Variovorax paradoxus: one gene and its partner. Each later gene encodes a partner of the first gene's protein in a complex. Links are inferred from orthologs where the notes say so. Each region holds a gene or a part of one and is shown on either strand. Other genes may lie near its edges.

The links. Proteins that work in one complex are often made in the same cells at the same time.
Region 2: the proteins of tldD (region 1) and pmbA are in contact, whole or in part, in a solved structure (PDB 5NJ9), measured with the Escherichia coli proteins. The link is inferred for Variovorax paradoxus from one-to-one orthologs.

What each region holds. Positions count from the first base shown.
Region 1 is NZ_JAUSXG010000001.1:4,301,085-4,308,509, forward strand. What follows is about bases 1,515-4,434. They hold tldD (metalloprotease TldD), read right to left. Parts: upstream 3,745-4,434; coding sequence 2,284-3,744; downstream 1,515-2,283. Other genes in these bases: QFZ42_RS20660 (hypothetical protein), read right to left, coding at 1,696-2,241; rodA (rod shape-determining protein RodA), read right to left, coding at 3,871-4,434. Also shown: QFZ42_RS20650 (cupin domain-containing protein), read left to right, coding at 1-332; QFZ42_RS20655 (3-deoxy-7-phosphoheptulonate synthase), read right to left, coding at 351-1,469; more of rodA, read right to left, coding at 4,435-5,025; QFZ42_RS20675 (sensor histidine kinase), read right to left, coding at 5,058-6,830; QFZ42_RS20680 (response regulator transcription factor), read right to left, coding at 6,923-7,425. UniProt on the Escherichia coli protein: Metalloprotease involved in CcdA degradation. Suppresses the inhibitory activity of the carbon storage regulator (CsrA).
Region 2 is NZ_JAUSXG010000001.1:1,176,688-1,181,919, forward strand. Bases 1-2,980 are described here. They hold pmbA (metalloprotease PmbA), read left to right. Parts: upstream 1-795; coding sequence 796-2,166; downstream 2,167-2,980. Other genes in these bases: yjgA (ribosome biogenesis factor YjgA), read right to left, coding at 26-682; QFZ42_RS05535 (fumarylacetoacetate hydrolase family protein), read right to left, coding at 2,189-2,980. In the rest of the region: QFZ42_RS05540 (AraC family transcriptional regulator), read left to right, coding at 3,189-4,100; QFZ42_RS05545 (AraC family transcriptional regulator), read left to right, coding at 4,109-5,059; QFZ42_RS05550 (nucleoside 2-deoxyribosyltransferase), read left to right, coding at 5,072-5,232.

The sequences.
Region 1 (7,425 bases):
GCTGGCACCGGGTGCTGTCCGACGAAGTCTGGGTGCATCTCGAGGGCGTGCCACTGGCGCTCTGGACCTGCGATGCCGCCCTGCGCACCGCGCCGGCCCATGTGCGGCTCGGCCCGGTCGATGCGCACGGCACGCGGCCCCAGCACGTGGTGCCGGCCGGCCAGTGGCAGGCCGCCCGGCCGATCCAGGGCCACACAAGCGGCGACTACACGCTGGTCGCCTGCATGGTCGGCCCGGGTTTCGACTTCGCCGACTTTTCCCTGGTGCCGCCCGACAGCGACGAGGCTACGGCGATGCGGCACCATTGGCCTGAGCTGGCCGGGATGCTTTGACCCCGGTCCAACCCCGGTTCAACCGCGGCGCTGCTTGACTGCCTGCGAGAGCGCGTCGAGCACCTGCACCGAATCGTCCCAGCCGATGCAGGCGTCGGTGATGCTCTTGCCGTATTCGAGACCCGAGAGCTGGTCCTTGCCCGGCGTGAACTTCTGGGCGCCGGACTGCAGATGGCTCTCGACCATCACGCCGAACACGCGGTTCGACCCCGCGGCGATCTGATTGGCGATGTCCTTGGCCACGTCGATCTGTTTCTGGTGCTGCTTGGAACTGTTGGCGTGGCTGCAGTCGACCATCAGCGTGGGCGGCAGCTTGGCGGCCTCGAGGTCCTTGCAGGCGGCTTCGACGCTCGCGGCGTCGTAGTTCGGCGCCTTGCCGCCGCGCAGGATCACGTGGCAGTCGCGGTTGCCGTTGGTCTGCACGATCGCGACCTGGCCGTTCTTGTGCACCGAGAGAAAGTGGTGGCCGCGGGCCGCCGCCTGGATGGCGTCGGTGGCGATGCGGATGTTGCCGTCGGTGCCGTTCTTGAAGCCGATGGGCGCCGAGAGACCCGAGGCCAGTTCGCGGTGCACCTGGCTCTCGGTGGTGCGCGCGCCGATGGCGCCCCAGGCGATCAGGTCGCCGATGTACTGCGGCGAGATCACGTCGAGGAACTCGCTGCCCGCCGGCAAGCCGATGCGGTTGATGTCGATCAGCAGCTGGCGCGCAATGCGCAGGCCTTCGTCGATGCGGTAGCTCTCGTCGAGGTACGGGTCGTTGATGAGGCCCTTCCAGCCGACCGTGGTGCGCGGCTTCTCGAAGTACACGCGCATCACGATCTCGAGCGTGCCGGCGTACTTTTCGCGCTCCACTTTCAGGCGGCGGGCGTAGTCCAGCGCCGCGGCCGGGTCGTGGATCGAGCACGGCCCCATGATCACCAGCAGCCGGTCATCCTTGCCCGCCATGATGTTGTGGATGTTGCGGCGGGTGCCCTCGATCAGCGTTTCGACCGGCGTGCCGCGAATCGGAAAGAAGCGGATCAGATGTTCGGGAGGGGGCAGCACGTTGATGTCCTTGATGCGTTCGTCGTCGGTCTTGCTGGTTTTTTCGACGCTCGCATACCAGCTGTCGCTGGTGGGGGCAGTGTTCGTGCTCATGGTGCTTTTCCTTGTTGGAGTGAAATCGTCAGGGCATAAAAAAACCGCCGGGGCTGGAGGCGCCGGCGGTTTTGGGAGGGTGTTCGTTTGCTTTACGCGCTCGCCTCTCGTCCGCCGGAAACCGGGAACCAAAAGTAGGCAAAGAAATAAGCGCGGAGGGCGGACATGTGGGCGAAATGTAGCACGGAAAACAAAAAGCCAGGCAAAGGGCCCGGCTCCGAACGGCTCAGCGGTAGCCGGACTCGTTGGGGTTGTGAATGATCCAGATCAGGTTGCCACTGGAGTAGTCGCCCATGCCGCCGCCCGCGAAAACCAGCCGTCCCTGGCCCTTGTAGGTCATCTCGTAGCGATGGCGGTCGCTGCCGAAATAGAACGGAATGAAGGCCTTGCCCGTGACGTAGGCGCCCTGGTCGGTCGGCTGGCCGGCAAGGTCGGTGACTTGCCTGGCGCTCATGCCGATCTGCAACCGCGAGAACCTGCTGTTGCGCGCGGGAACGCCCGTGATTTCGCCTTCGTAGCCGTTCAGGCCCTTGACGGTGCGGCCGCTGCCGGCCTCGACCTTGGAGGAATCGACGACATTGCCCTTGGCGTCCATGCCGGCCTTCGAGCCGCCGCGTGCCGCGGCAGCGGGCGCGCCGGCGGCAGGTGGTGCCGACGCCGCGGACTGGCTGTTGTCGCCCGAGCCGCCGCGAGATGCGCAACCTGCCGTTGCCAACGCCACCACAGCAGTCGCGGCCCACAGAGCCGCAGACGAATTGATCCTGATCCCCATCGAATTCTCCTTTTTGTTGAAGGAGCGGAGCTTAGCAAGCTCTCAGGCCGTACCGCCTACGGTCAAACCATCGATGCGCAAGGTCGGCTGGCCGACGCCCACGGGGACGCTCTGGCCTTCCTTGCCGCAGGTGCCCACACCCGAATCGAGCGCCATGTCGTTGCCGATCATGGTCACGCGGGTGAGCGCGTCGGGGCCGTTGCCCACGATGGTCGCGCCCTTCACCGGGTACTGGATCTTGCCGTTCTCGACCCAGTAGGCCTCGCTGGCGGAGAACACGAACTTGCCGCTGGTGATGTCGACCTGCCCGCCGCCGAAGTTGGTGGCGTAGAGGCCCTTCTTGATGCTCGCGACGATTTCCTTGGGGTCCTTGTCGCCGCCGAGCATGTAGGTGTTGGTCATGCGCGGCATCGGCACGTGGGCATAGCTCTCGCGCCGGCCGTTGCCCGTGGGCTTGACCTTCATGAGGCGCGCGTTGAGCGAATCCTGGATGTAGCCTTTGAGGATGCCGTCTTCGATGAGCACGTTGCGCTGGCTCGCGTTGCCTTCGTCGTCCACATTGAGCGAACCGCGGCGGTCGGCAATGGTGCCGTCGTCGAGCACGGTCACGCCCTTGGCCGCGACGCGCTGGCCGATGCGGCCCGAGAACGCGCTCGAGCCCTTGCGGTTGAAATCGCCTTCGAGCCCGTGGCCGATGGCCTCGTGCAGCAGGATGCCGGGCCAGCCGGAGCCGAGCACCACGGTCATTTCGCCGGCCGGTGCCGGGCGCGCATCGAGGTTGGTCAGCGCAGCTTTCACGGCCTGGTCGACATATTCGGCAATTTGCGTGTCGTTGAAGTAGGCCAGGCCGAAGCGCCCGCCGCCGCCGCCGGAGCCGACTTCGCGCCGGCCGTTCTGCTCGGCAATCACCGTCACCGAAAGGCGCACCAGCGGGCGCACGTCGGCCGCCAGCGTGCCGTCGGCCCGCGCCACCAGCACCACGTCGTACTCGCTCGCCAGGCCCGCCATGACCTGCGCCACGCGCGGATCGCGCGAACGCGCGAGTTTTTCGACCCGTTCGAGCAGCTTGACCTTCGCCGTGCTGTCGAGCGTGGAAATGGGGTCGACGCCGTTGTAAAGCGAACGGCTCGAAGCGATCTTGCGGGCCGGGGTCTTCACGCGCGCAGTGCGGCCCGCCGAAGAAATGGAGCGGACCGTGCGGGCCGCATCGAGCAGCGACGCCTCGGAAATGTCGTCCGAGTAGGCAAACGCGGTTTTCTCGCCGCTGACCGCGCGCACGCCGACACCCTGGTCGATGCTGAAGCTGCCGGTCTTCACGATGCCCTCTTCCAGGCTCCAGCCCTCGCTGCGCGTGTATTGGAAGTACAGATCGGCATCGTCCACCCGGTGCGCGGTGATCTCGGCCAGGGCCTTGCTCAGGTGCGATTCGTCGAGCCCGAACGGCGTGAGAAGGAGCTGTTGCGCCGTGGCCAGGCGCTCGATGGTGGGTTCGCGAGAGATCATGAAGCGGATTCTAGGGCTCACCCCCAGGGTGCGCGCACGTCGTGTCACTTCGCCTTCTCCCCGCCAAGGGCAACACCAGTGCCCCGGCGAAGCCGGTTCCACGGTGTTCCCCGCGCGGGCTGCGGGTTAGTTCTGGGCGAGTTTTCTCGCCCGGGCGATCGACATCAGGATACCGAGCCCCAACCCCAGCGTGACCATGGCAGTGCCGCCGTAGCTGATGAACGGCAGCGGCACGCCGACCACGGGCAGGATGCCGCTCACCATGCCCATGTTGACGAAGGCGTAGGTGAAGAAAATCATCGTCACCGCGCCTGCCAGCAACCGCGAGAACAGGGTCGAGGCACTGGTCGCAATGGCCAGCCCGCGGAAGATCAGAAGAATGAAGGCGGCGATCAGCGAAAGGTTGCCCACCAGGCCGAATTCCTCGGAATAGGCGGCGAAGATGAAGTCGGTGGTGCGCTCGGGAATGAATTCGAGGTGCGTCTGCGTGCCCTGCATGAATCCCTTGCCGCCGACGCCGCCCGAACCAATGGCGATCATTCCCTGGATGATGTGGAAGCCTTTGCCGAGCGGGTCCTTGCTCGGGTCGAGCAGCGTGCAAACGCGCTGCTTCTGGTAGTCGTGCAATACCCGCCAGTCGACACCGTCGGCGCACAGCCGGGACTCGAAGCCCACGATCAGCGTGACCGCTATCGCGCCGATCACGACCGGCGGAACGATCAGCTTCCACGGCAGCCCGGCGAAAAAGATCACCGCCATGCCGGCGGCGAGCACCAGCAGCGAAGTACCCAGGTCAGGCTGCTTCATGATGAGCCCGACCGGAATGGCCAGCAGCACCGTGGCCACCACGAAATCGAGCGGGCGCAGCTGCCCTTCCCGGCGCTGGAACCACCACGCCAGCATCAGCGGCATCGCGATCTTGAGAATTTCGCTGGGCTGGATCACCACGCCGACGTTGATCCAGCGGGTAGCGCCCTTCTTCGTGATGCCGAAGAGCGCAACCCCGATCAGCAGCGCCACCCCCATGGCATAGAGCGGCACCGCGAACATCATCAGCCGCTGCGGCGGCACCTGGGCCACCACGAACATGATGAAGCCCGCCAGCAGCATGTTGCGGCCATGATCGGCAAAACGCGAGCCGTGGTCGTAGCCCGACGAATACATCGTCAGCAACCCGGCAAAGGCCAGCAACAGCACGGCAAAGGCCAAAAAGCCGTCGAAGCCCTGGAAGACGGGCGCGACGCGGCGCGCCAGGGAGGGCTGATTGAACACGGCGGACATGGGGGCGGATTATCCGCGCCCCGCAAGGCATCTCAGCCGAACACGAGCTGAACGACCGTGCGCCCCGGTCGGCTTTCCACCGCCAGCCGGGCGCCGACAGCCCCCGCGCGCTCCGTCAGCGCCCTGGGCACCTGCGATGCGTCGAAGCCGCGGCCGTCGTCGATCACGCGCAGCTGCACCGTCCCGGCCACCATCTCGGCCTCGATCCGCAGCGTCTTTGCCTGGGCATGCTGCAGCACGTTGGAAATGGCCTCGAACAGCAGAAACTGCAGTTGCCGCATGGCCTGTGCGTCGAGCTGCTTCACCGGCGCCAGTTCGTCCACCGCCCATTCGAGTTCCACGCCCGCCGCCGCGAGGCGCGGTTCCAGCCGGTAGCGAAGCGCCGCCAGCAAGGCGCCGACGTCGCCCGGCGGCAAATGAATGGAGTCGATCGACAGCTTGAGCTGGTCGAGCGAGTCGCGCAGGGTCCGCAGCAACTCCTCGGAGCTGGCCTGGCCCGACTGCAATTGCCGGATGGCCGAGCTGATGTGCGAACCCACGCCATCGTGCATGTCGCGCAGGACGCGCTCGCGCTCGTGGGTGCGTGCCTGGTCGCGCGCCACCTGCTCCAGCGCGGCGAAGGTCGAGGCGAGTTCGCGCTCGCGCTGCGCCACCCGCGCGGCCAGGGCCGCGACCGAACCGCGCGCCTCGACACTGGCGGCATGGAAGCGCCTGAGCACGATCAGCAGCAGCGCAATGCCGAAGAACACCGAGGAATAACGCACCCAGGTGGTTTCGCCGTAGGCGTCGCTCAGGCGGATCACGAGCCAGTCGCGGACGCCGAAGCCCAGCGTCACCAGTGCGGCGGCCGCCACCAGCAGGCGCTCCACGTTCGGCCGCCGCACCGTGGCGATGGCAAAAGCGCAGACGAACAGCGCAACGACTCCAATTTCCAGTGCGAGCCAGCCGGTGAGCCAATACGGCTCTTCACGGGACAGCGCCACCGAACTCGCGCCGATCGTTCCGGCGACCACGCCGGCCATCAGCCACCGCAACCAGCGCGTGCGAGGGTTGTTGCCCCAGCCCGCGAGGTGATAGCAGAACATCATGGCCGACGCCGCCCAGCCCGCATAGCAGGCGGCCATGAGCACGCCCCAAGGCCCCCAGGAGAGCGGCGGTTCGGCAATCACGGCGTCGGCCACCCGTATCGCCCAGCAGAACTCGGCGAGCGCCGCCCAGAAATAGATGCCGTCCCGCCGTTGCCATCCGACGGCATCCGCATCGACCTGCGTGAGCCACAGCGCGAGTGCAATGCCGCCGACGATGAGGCTGAAGGCGGTCAAGAGCACCGAGCCGGTAAAGCGCCAGCCATAGGCGCTTTCGAAAAGGTCGGTGCGCACCGGCGTGGCCGGCCCGACCGTCACGCGCGACAGTCCGGCGCGCCGGGCGCTGTCGGCGCGAATGCGGATCTGCAGGCGGTTGTCGCCCGCCTTCAGCAGGTGCCCCGGTATCGGCACGTAGATGGGAGCTTTGGCGTAGTCGGGCCCGTTGCCGCGGCCCAGGTCGCCGTAGACCTGCAGCAACGCGTCGTTCAGCCGCACCTCGAGGACGTTGCCGGCGCGGGGAATGAAGATGCCCCACGGCGTCTTGGGCTCGGCTTCGAGGGTGAACGGCAGGTCGAAGCTCGCGAAGCCGGGACGCCCTCCGTGCTGGCGGTCCCAGTGGTAGGAAAGCTCGACGGGCGATGTGTGCTCAACGCCGTCGACCGTGGCGACGACAGTGCCGCTGTGCAGTTCGGCCGGGCCCTCCGCCGCTGCAGCAGCCATGCCTGCGACCGCGGCCGCCGCCAGAACTACCGCGAGCCACAGGAAGCAAAGCGCCCTGCGCGGCCTCCCGAACATGCGCCCCGCCACACGGTTCACCCGGGGTGGGACAGCAGGCCGAGGCGCGTGGCCTCGAACACCGCCTCGCTCTTGGAATGCACCGCCAGCTTGCCGTAGAGATTCTTGATGTGTGTCTGCACCGTGTGCACGCTCAGCCCCTTGAGCCGTGCGATTTCCGCATAGGAAAAGCCGCGCGCAATCAGCGTCAGCACTTCGTGCTCGCGGGCGGACAGCAGGCTCGGAGCGGCGCTGGCGGCGGCAGCCTCGGGGGCCGCGGCGACGGGTGTACCCGCCAACTGCAGGCTGCGGTACTTGGCGAGCACCCGCCGCGCGATCATGGGCGAGATGGGCGATGCACCGGCCTTCATCTCCACAATGGTCTGCGCGATGTCCTCGGGCGCGGCATCCTTGTGGATGTAGCCGACGGCGCCGGCTTCAATGCTCGAAAGCACGTTTTCCTCGTCTCCGAAGACGGAGATCACCAGCGGCTCGCAGCCCGGAAAGCGCGCAACGGCATCGCGGATCACGTCCAGCCCGC
Region 2 (5,232 bases), 3.1 Mb from region 1 along the record:
GGGAGAAAGTCGAAAGACAACCGGCTCATGCGTCGTCTTCCCGGTCTTGCGCGGCCGCGGAGGCTGCGTGGTCGATGCCACCGTGCACCGCCAGCTGCGCGCGCACGAGCTGAAAGATCTCGCGGTAGGCCTTGCCCTGGCGCGGCGCTTCGCCGGCCGGGCCGGTCTTCAGGTCCTTGCGGGCCTGGCGCACCAGGGCGCGCAGCTGTTGGGAATCGGTGGCGGGGTGGGTTTCGATCCAGCCGCCCAGCGCGTCGTCGTCGGCGATCAGCCGGTCGCGCCAGCGCTCGGCCTCGTGCAGGGCGGCGGCTTCGGCTGCGGGTACGGTGTTCTGCTCGGCGAGCGCTTGCTTCACGGCCTCGAGCGTGGGTTCGTCGAGCTTGCGCATCAGCTTGCCGATGAACTGCATCTGGCGGCGCTTGCCCTCGAAATTGGTGATGCGCTTGGCCTCGGCGACGGCATCGACGAGTTTTTCGCCGAGCGGGAGCGCGTCGAACAGGGCGGCGCGCAGGCCTAACAGCTCCTCGCCGAGCTTTTGCAGTTCGTCGCTTTCGCGCTTGAGATCGGTGCGGCTGGCTTCGTCGGTGCCCTTGAGCTCGCGCTTGAGCTCCAGGTCGAGCTCGCTGCCTTCGGCGACGAACTGGCCACGGACGAAATAGCCTTTTTTGGGTTTGCGGGACATGGGGTCGATTCTGGGCCGCACCGTGCGGCCTTGCAACGCGTCTAACGCGTGCAGTGCGCAGTGGGAAGCTGGGGAAAACGGAAAATGGGGGGCGCAAGTATCATAGCCACCACATGACGACATCTTCCTCGCGCGCCGATTCCGGCTTCGCCTACAGCCGCTCCTTCTTCGAAAACCTGGTCGACACGGCCCTGGCCCACGCCAAAAAGCTCGGGGCGACCGATGCCGGCGCCGAGGCGTCCGAGGGCTGCGGCCTCAGCGTCTCGGTCCGCAAGGGCGAACTCGAGAACGTCGAGCGCAACCGCGACAAGTCGCTGGGCATCACGGTGTACGTGGGCCACCGCCGCGGCAACGCCAGCACCTCCGACTTCTCCGAGGGCGCAATCAAGCAGACCGTGCAGGCCGCCTACGACATTGCCCGCTTCACGGCCGAAGACCCGGTCAGCGGCCTTCCCGACGAGGAAGACATCGCCAAGGAACACCCCGAGCTCGACCTGTTCCACCCCTGGGACGTGACGAGCGAGCAGGCCGCCAAGCTCGCGCTCGAATGCGAAGCCGCAGCGCTGTCGACCGACAAGCGCATCACCAACAGCGAAGGCGCGGGCGTTTCGGCCCAGCAAAGCCACTTCTTCAGCGCCCACACGCACGGTTTCCGCGGCGGCTATGCCAGCTCGCGGCATTCGATTTCGGTGGCGCCCATCGCCGGCAAGGGCGACGACATGCAGCGCGACTCCTGGTACAGCTCGATGCGCTCGGCCGGCGAACTGGCCAGCCCGCAGGCCGTGGGCCGCTACGCCGCCGAGCGGGCGCTGAGCCGGCTCAAGTCGCGCAAGATCAAGACCACCGAATGCCCGGTGCTGTTCGAATCGCCGCTGGCCGTGGGCCTGTTGGGCGGGCTGGTGCAGGCCGTGAGCGGCGGGGCGCTGTACCGCAAGAGCACCTTCCTGCTCGATTCGCTCGGCAAGCCGGTGCTGCCCAAGCACGTCGATGTGGCCGAAGACCCGCACGTGATGCGCGGCAAGGGCAGCTCGCCGTTCGACGACGAAGGCGTGGTGACCCGCGCGCGCAAGGTGGTGGATGCCGGCCGGCTCGAAGGCTACTTTCTGTCGACCTATTCCGCGCGCAAGCTCGGCATGAAGACCACCGGCAACGCCGGCGGCTCGCACAACCTGATCTTGAGCTCGCGCCTGACCAAGGCCGGTGACGACCTCGACGCCATGCTGGCCAAGCTCGGCACCGGCCTGTTCGTGATCGAGCTGATGGGGCAGGGCGTGAACTACGTGACCGGCGACTACTCGCGCGGCGCCAGCGGCTTCTGGGTCGAGAAGGGGCGCATCGCCTTCCCGGTGCAGGAGATCACCATTGCCGGCAACCTGAAAGACATGCTGATGGGCATCGAGGCCATCGGCGCCGATGCCTACACCTTCGGCGCCAAGACCACGGGCTCGGTGCTGGTCAACCGCATGAAGGTGGCCGGCAGCTGAGGCCGCAGGCCGCCTGCCTCGCTCAGACGATGCGGACCGAAAGGTTCGGCAGCCCGTCGATGTGGATTTCGATCAGGTCGCCGCGCACCACCGGGCCCACGTTCTCCGGCGTGCCCGAGTAGATGATGTCCCCGGGCATCAGCTCGAACGCCTGCGACAGGCGGCTGATCTGTTCCGCCACCGACCAGATCATGTGCTTGAGCGTGGCGTTCTGCTTGGTCTGGCCGTTCACCTTGAGCCAGATCGTGCCGTCGGTGTAGTGGCCGACCTTGGCCACCGGATGGATCGGCCCGATGGGCGCCGAATTGTCGAAGCTCTTGCCGATTTCCCAGGGCTTTTTCTGGTCGCCCATTTCGCGCTGCAGATCGCGGCGGGTCATGTCCAGGCCGAGCGAGTAGCCGTAGACCAGGCCCAACGCATCGGCAGGCGCGATGTTGCGGCCGCCCTTGGCGAGCGCCACGACCAGTTCCACCTCGTAGTGGTAGTTTTTCGTGAGCGACGGGTACGGATGGTCGGCCACGGTGCCGGGCATGACGACCTGAATCGCATCCGACGGCTTCTGGAAAAAGAACGGTGGCTCGCGGGTCGGGTCGGAACCCATTTCCCGCGCATGGGCCGCGTAATTGCGGCCGATGCAGTAGATGCGGCGCACCGGAAACGCCTGCTCGCTGCCGACGATCGGCACCGTGGCCTGGGCGACCGCAAAAGGGGTTTGCGGCGCGCGCGATGCGCCGGCGGGCAGCGCGCAACCGGCAACTGCGCCGGCCGCCATGGCGGCGGAACCGGCCAGCAGGCCGCGTCGTGAACTGGACATGGTCTTTGTCTCCTGAGTCTTTTGTGGTGAGCGATGAAAGCCGGCCGCAGCCAGCCGGTTCATTCTGGAGCGCGCCGCCGCGGCGTTTCCGCACGCATCTACGCAAAAACAGGACGCAAGCAACACGGGCCGCCCGCTCGGCAGCCCCGAGGCAAAGGCTTACCATCGCGCCATGTCGGCCCTTCCATCCAGCCTTCGCCTCTACGGCATGCAGGAGCGCGCGAACCACCTCGACTTCGACATCCGCTTCGAAGGCGCGCGGGACGTGCTGGCGCGGCCGCATCGGCACGAGTATTTCCAAATCCAGGTGAGCATCCACGGCGGCTCGCAACAGGTGATCGGCGGCGCGGTGCGCCCGTTCACCGCGGGGCACCTGAGCTTCGTGCTGCCCTACCGGGTGCACGTGGTGCCGCATCCGCCGGGCGCGCGCTATGCCATCGTGAATTTTGACCAGGGCTTTCTCTGGCCCGAGCTGGCGGTCGAGGCGCTCGATCTTGAAGAGGTGCCCGTGTCGCGCCAGCCCGAGTTGGCGCCCTTCCTGTTCCAGGAGTACATGGACTTTCATTTCGGCGAAGCGGATTTCGCGCGCATTCTCGGGTGGCTCGAAGAGCTTGCCGCGCTGAACCGGGAGCGGCGCTTCGGCAGCGTGGGCGCGATGCGCGGCATCCTGCTGCAGCTGATGGCACTGGCCTGCGACCGGCACGAGGCGCCGCTGCTCGCGCAGGCCGCGCTGCAGGGCGGTCGCAGTTCGGGGCGCGACGCGCTGCAGCGCGTGATGCGCTATGTGCGCGAACATCTGGGCGAGGAGATGTCGCTCAACGAGGCCGCCGCGGCGGCGATGCTGTCGCCCAACTACCTCGCGCATCTGCTCAAGAAGCAGACCCACCGCACGTTTACCGAACTAGTGACCGAGCGGCGGCTCGAGCGTGCGAAAGAGTTGCTGCTCACGTCGAATGCCCGCATTGCCGACATCGCACGGCAGTGCGGCTTCGGCGACGCCGTTTACTTCAGCCGCCGCTTCAGGCTGCGCAACGGTGTCACGCCGCGGCAGTTCCGCAGCCAGGCCGGTGCCGGGCTGGGCAAGGCGGCGGAGCCGAACGGGCACGCAAGCCACCCCTGAGAGAGGCCATGAGCAGACACCACACCGCGCGAAAGCCGGAACTCGAACATGAACTGATGCGCGATCCGCGGCTCGGATTCGAGCCCGCGGGCGGCAGCTCCGTGCGCTGCCTGCAGCACGGCGTGCCCTGGCCGTTCGACTGCTGGCACTACCACGACGAATACGAGCTGCAGATCATCAACCGCAGCAGCGGCGACGCGTATGTCGGAAACCACATCGGCCGCTTCGAGCCCGGCTACGTCGCGCTCGTGGGCGGGCGCCTGCCGCACACCTGGATTTCCGACGACGTGCCCCCCGAGGGCATTGCCGACCGCAGCATGGTGATCCACTTCCGCGACGAGCCGCTGCGCAAGGGCGTCGGTCTGTTCCCCGAGTTGGAGGCTGTGCTGCCGATGCTCGACCGCGCCAGGCTCGGTGTCGAGTTCTTCGGCATCGGGGACCGGGTGCGGGAGCGCTTTGCGCGCGTCCAGGGGCAGGAGGGCCTGGCCCGGCTGTCGGAATTCATCGGCCTGCTGCACGAACTCGCGAGCTGGGAGGACTGCCGCCAGATCTCGAGCGCGGCCGGGCCGCTGGGCGAAGACCCGAGCGCGAACTCACGCATCCGCCGCGTGCTCGACTACCTCGACCAGCACCTGACCGAGGAGCTCTCGCTGCCGGCCGTGTGCGCTGTCGCCAACATGGCCGAGAGCAGTTTTTCGCGCTACTTTCACAAGCACATGGGCAGCACGTTCACCGACTTCGTCACCCGCCTTCGCATCTCGAAAGCCTGCGAGATGCTGCAGGTGTCCGACCGGCTGGTGAGCGACATCTGCTACGAGGTGGGCTTTTCGAACCTCGCGAACTTCAACCGCCGCTTCCTGCAGCTCAAGGGCATGACGCCTTCGGCCTACCGGCACCAGGCGCAGGACCGGTTCGGGCTGCGCACCGCGCAGAACACGCCGGTTGCCGCCGCGGCTTGACATGCTTTATCCATGAACCAGAACCTTGACCTCCTCGCACGTCGGCGCATCTACCTCGCGGGCCCGGACGTCTTTCGTCCCGACGCCAGGGACCACTTCGTTCGGCTTGCGGCGGCTTGCGACGCGCTGGGGCTTGCGGCCTTGCTGCCGGCCGATGGCAACGAGGAGCTGAG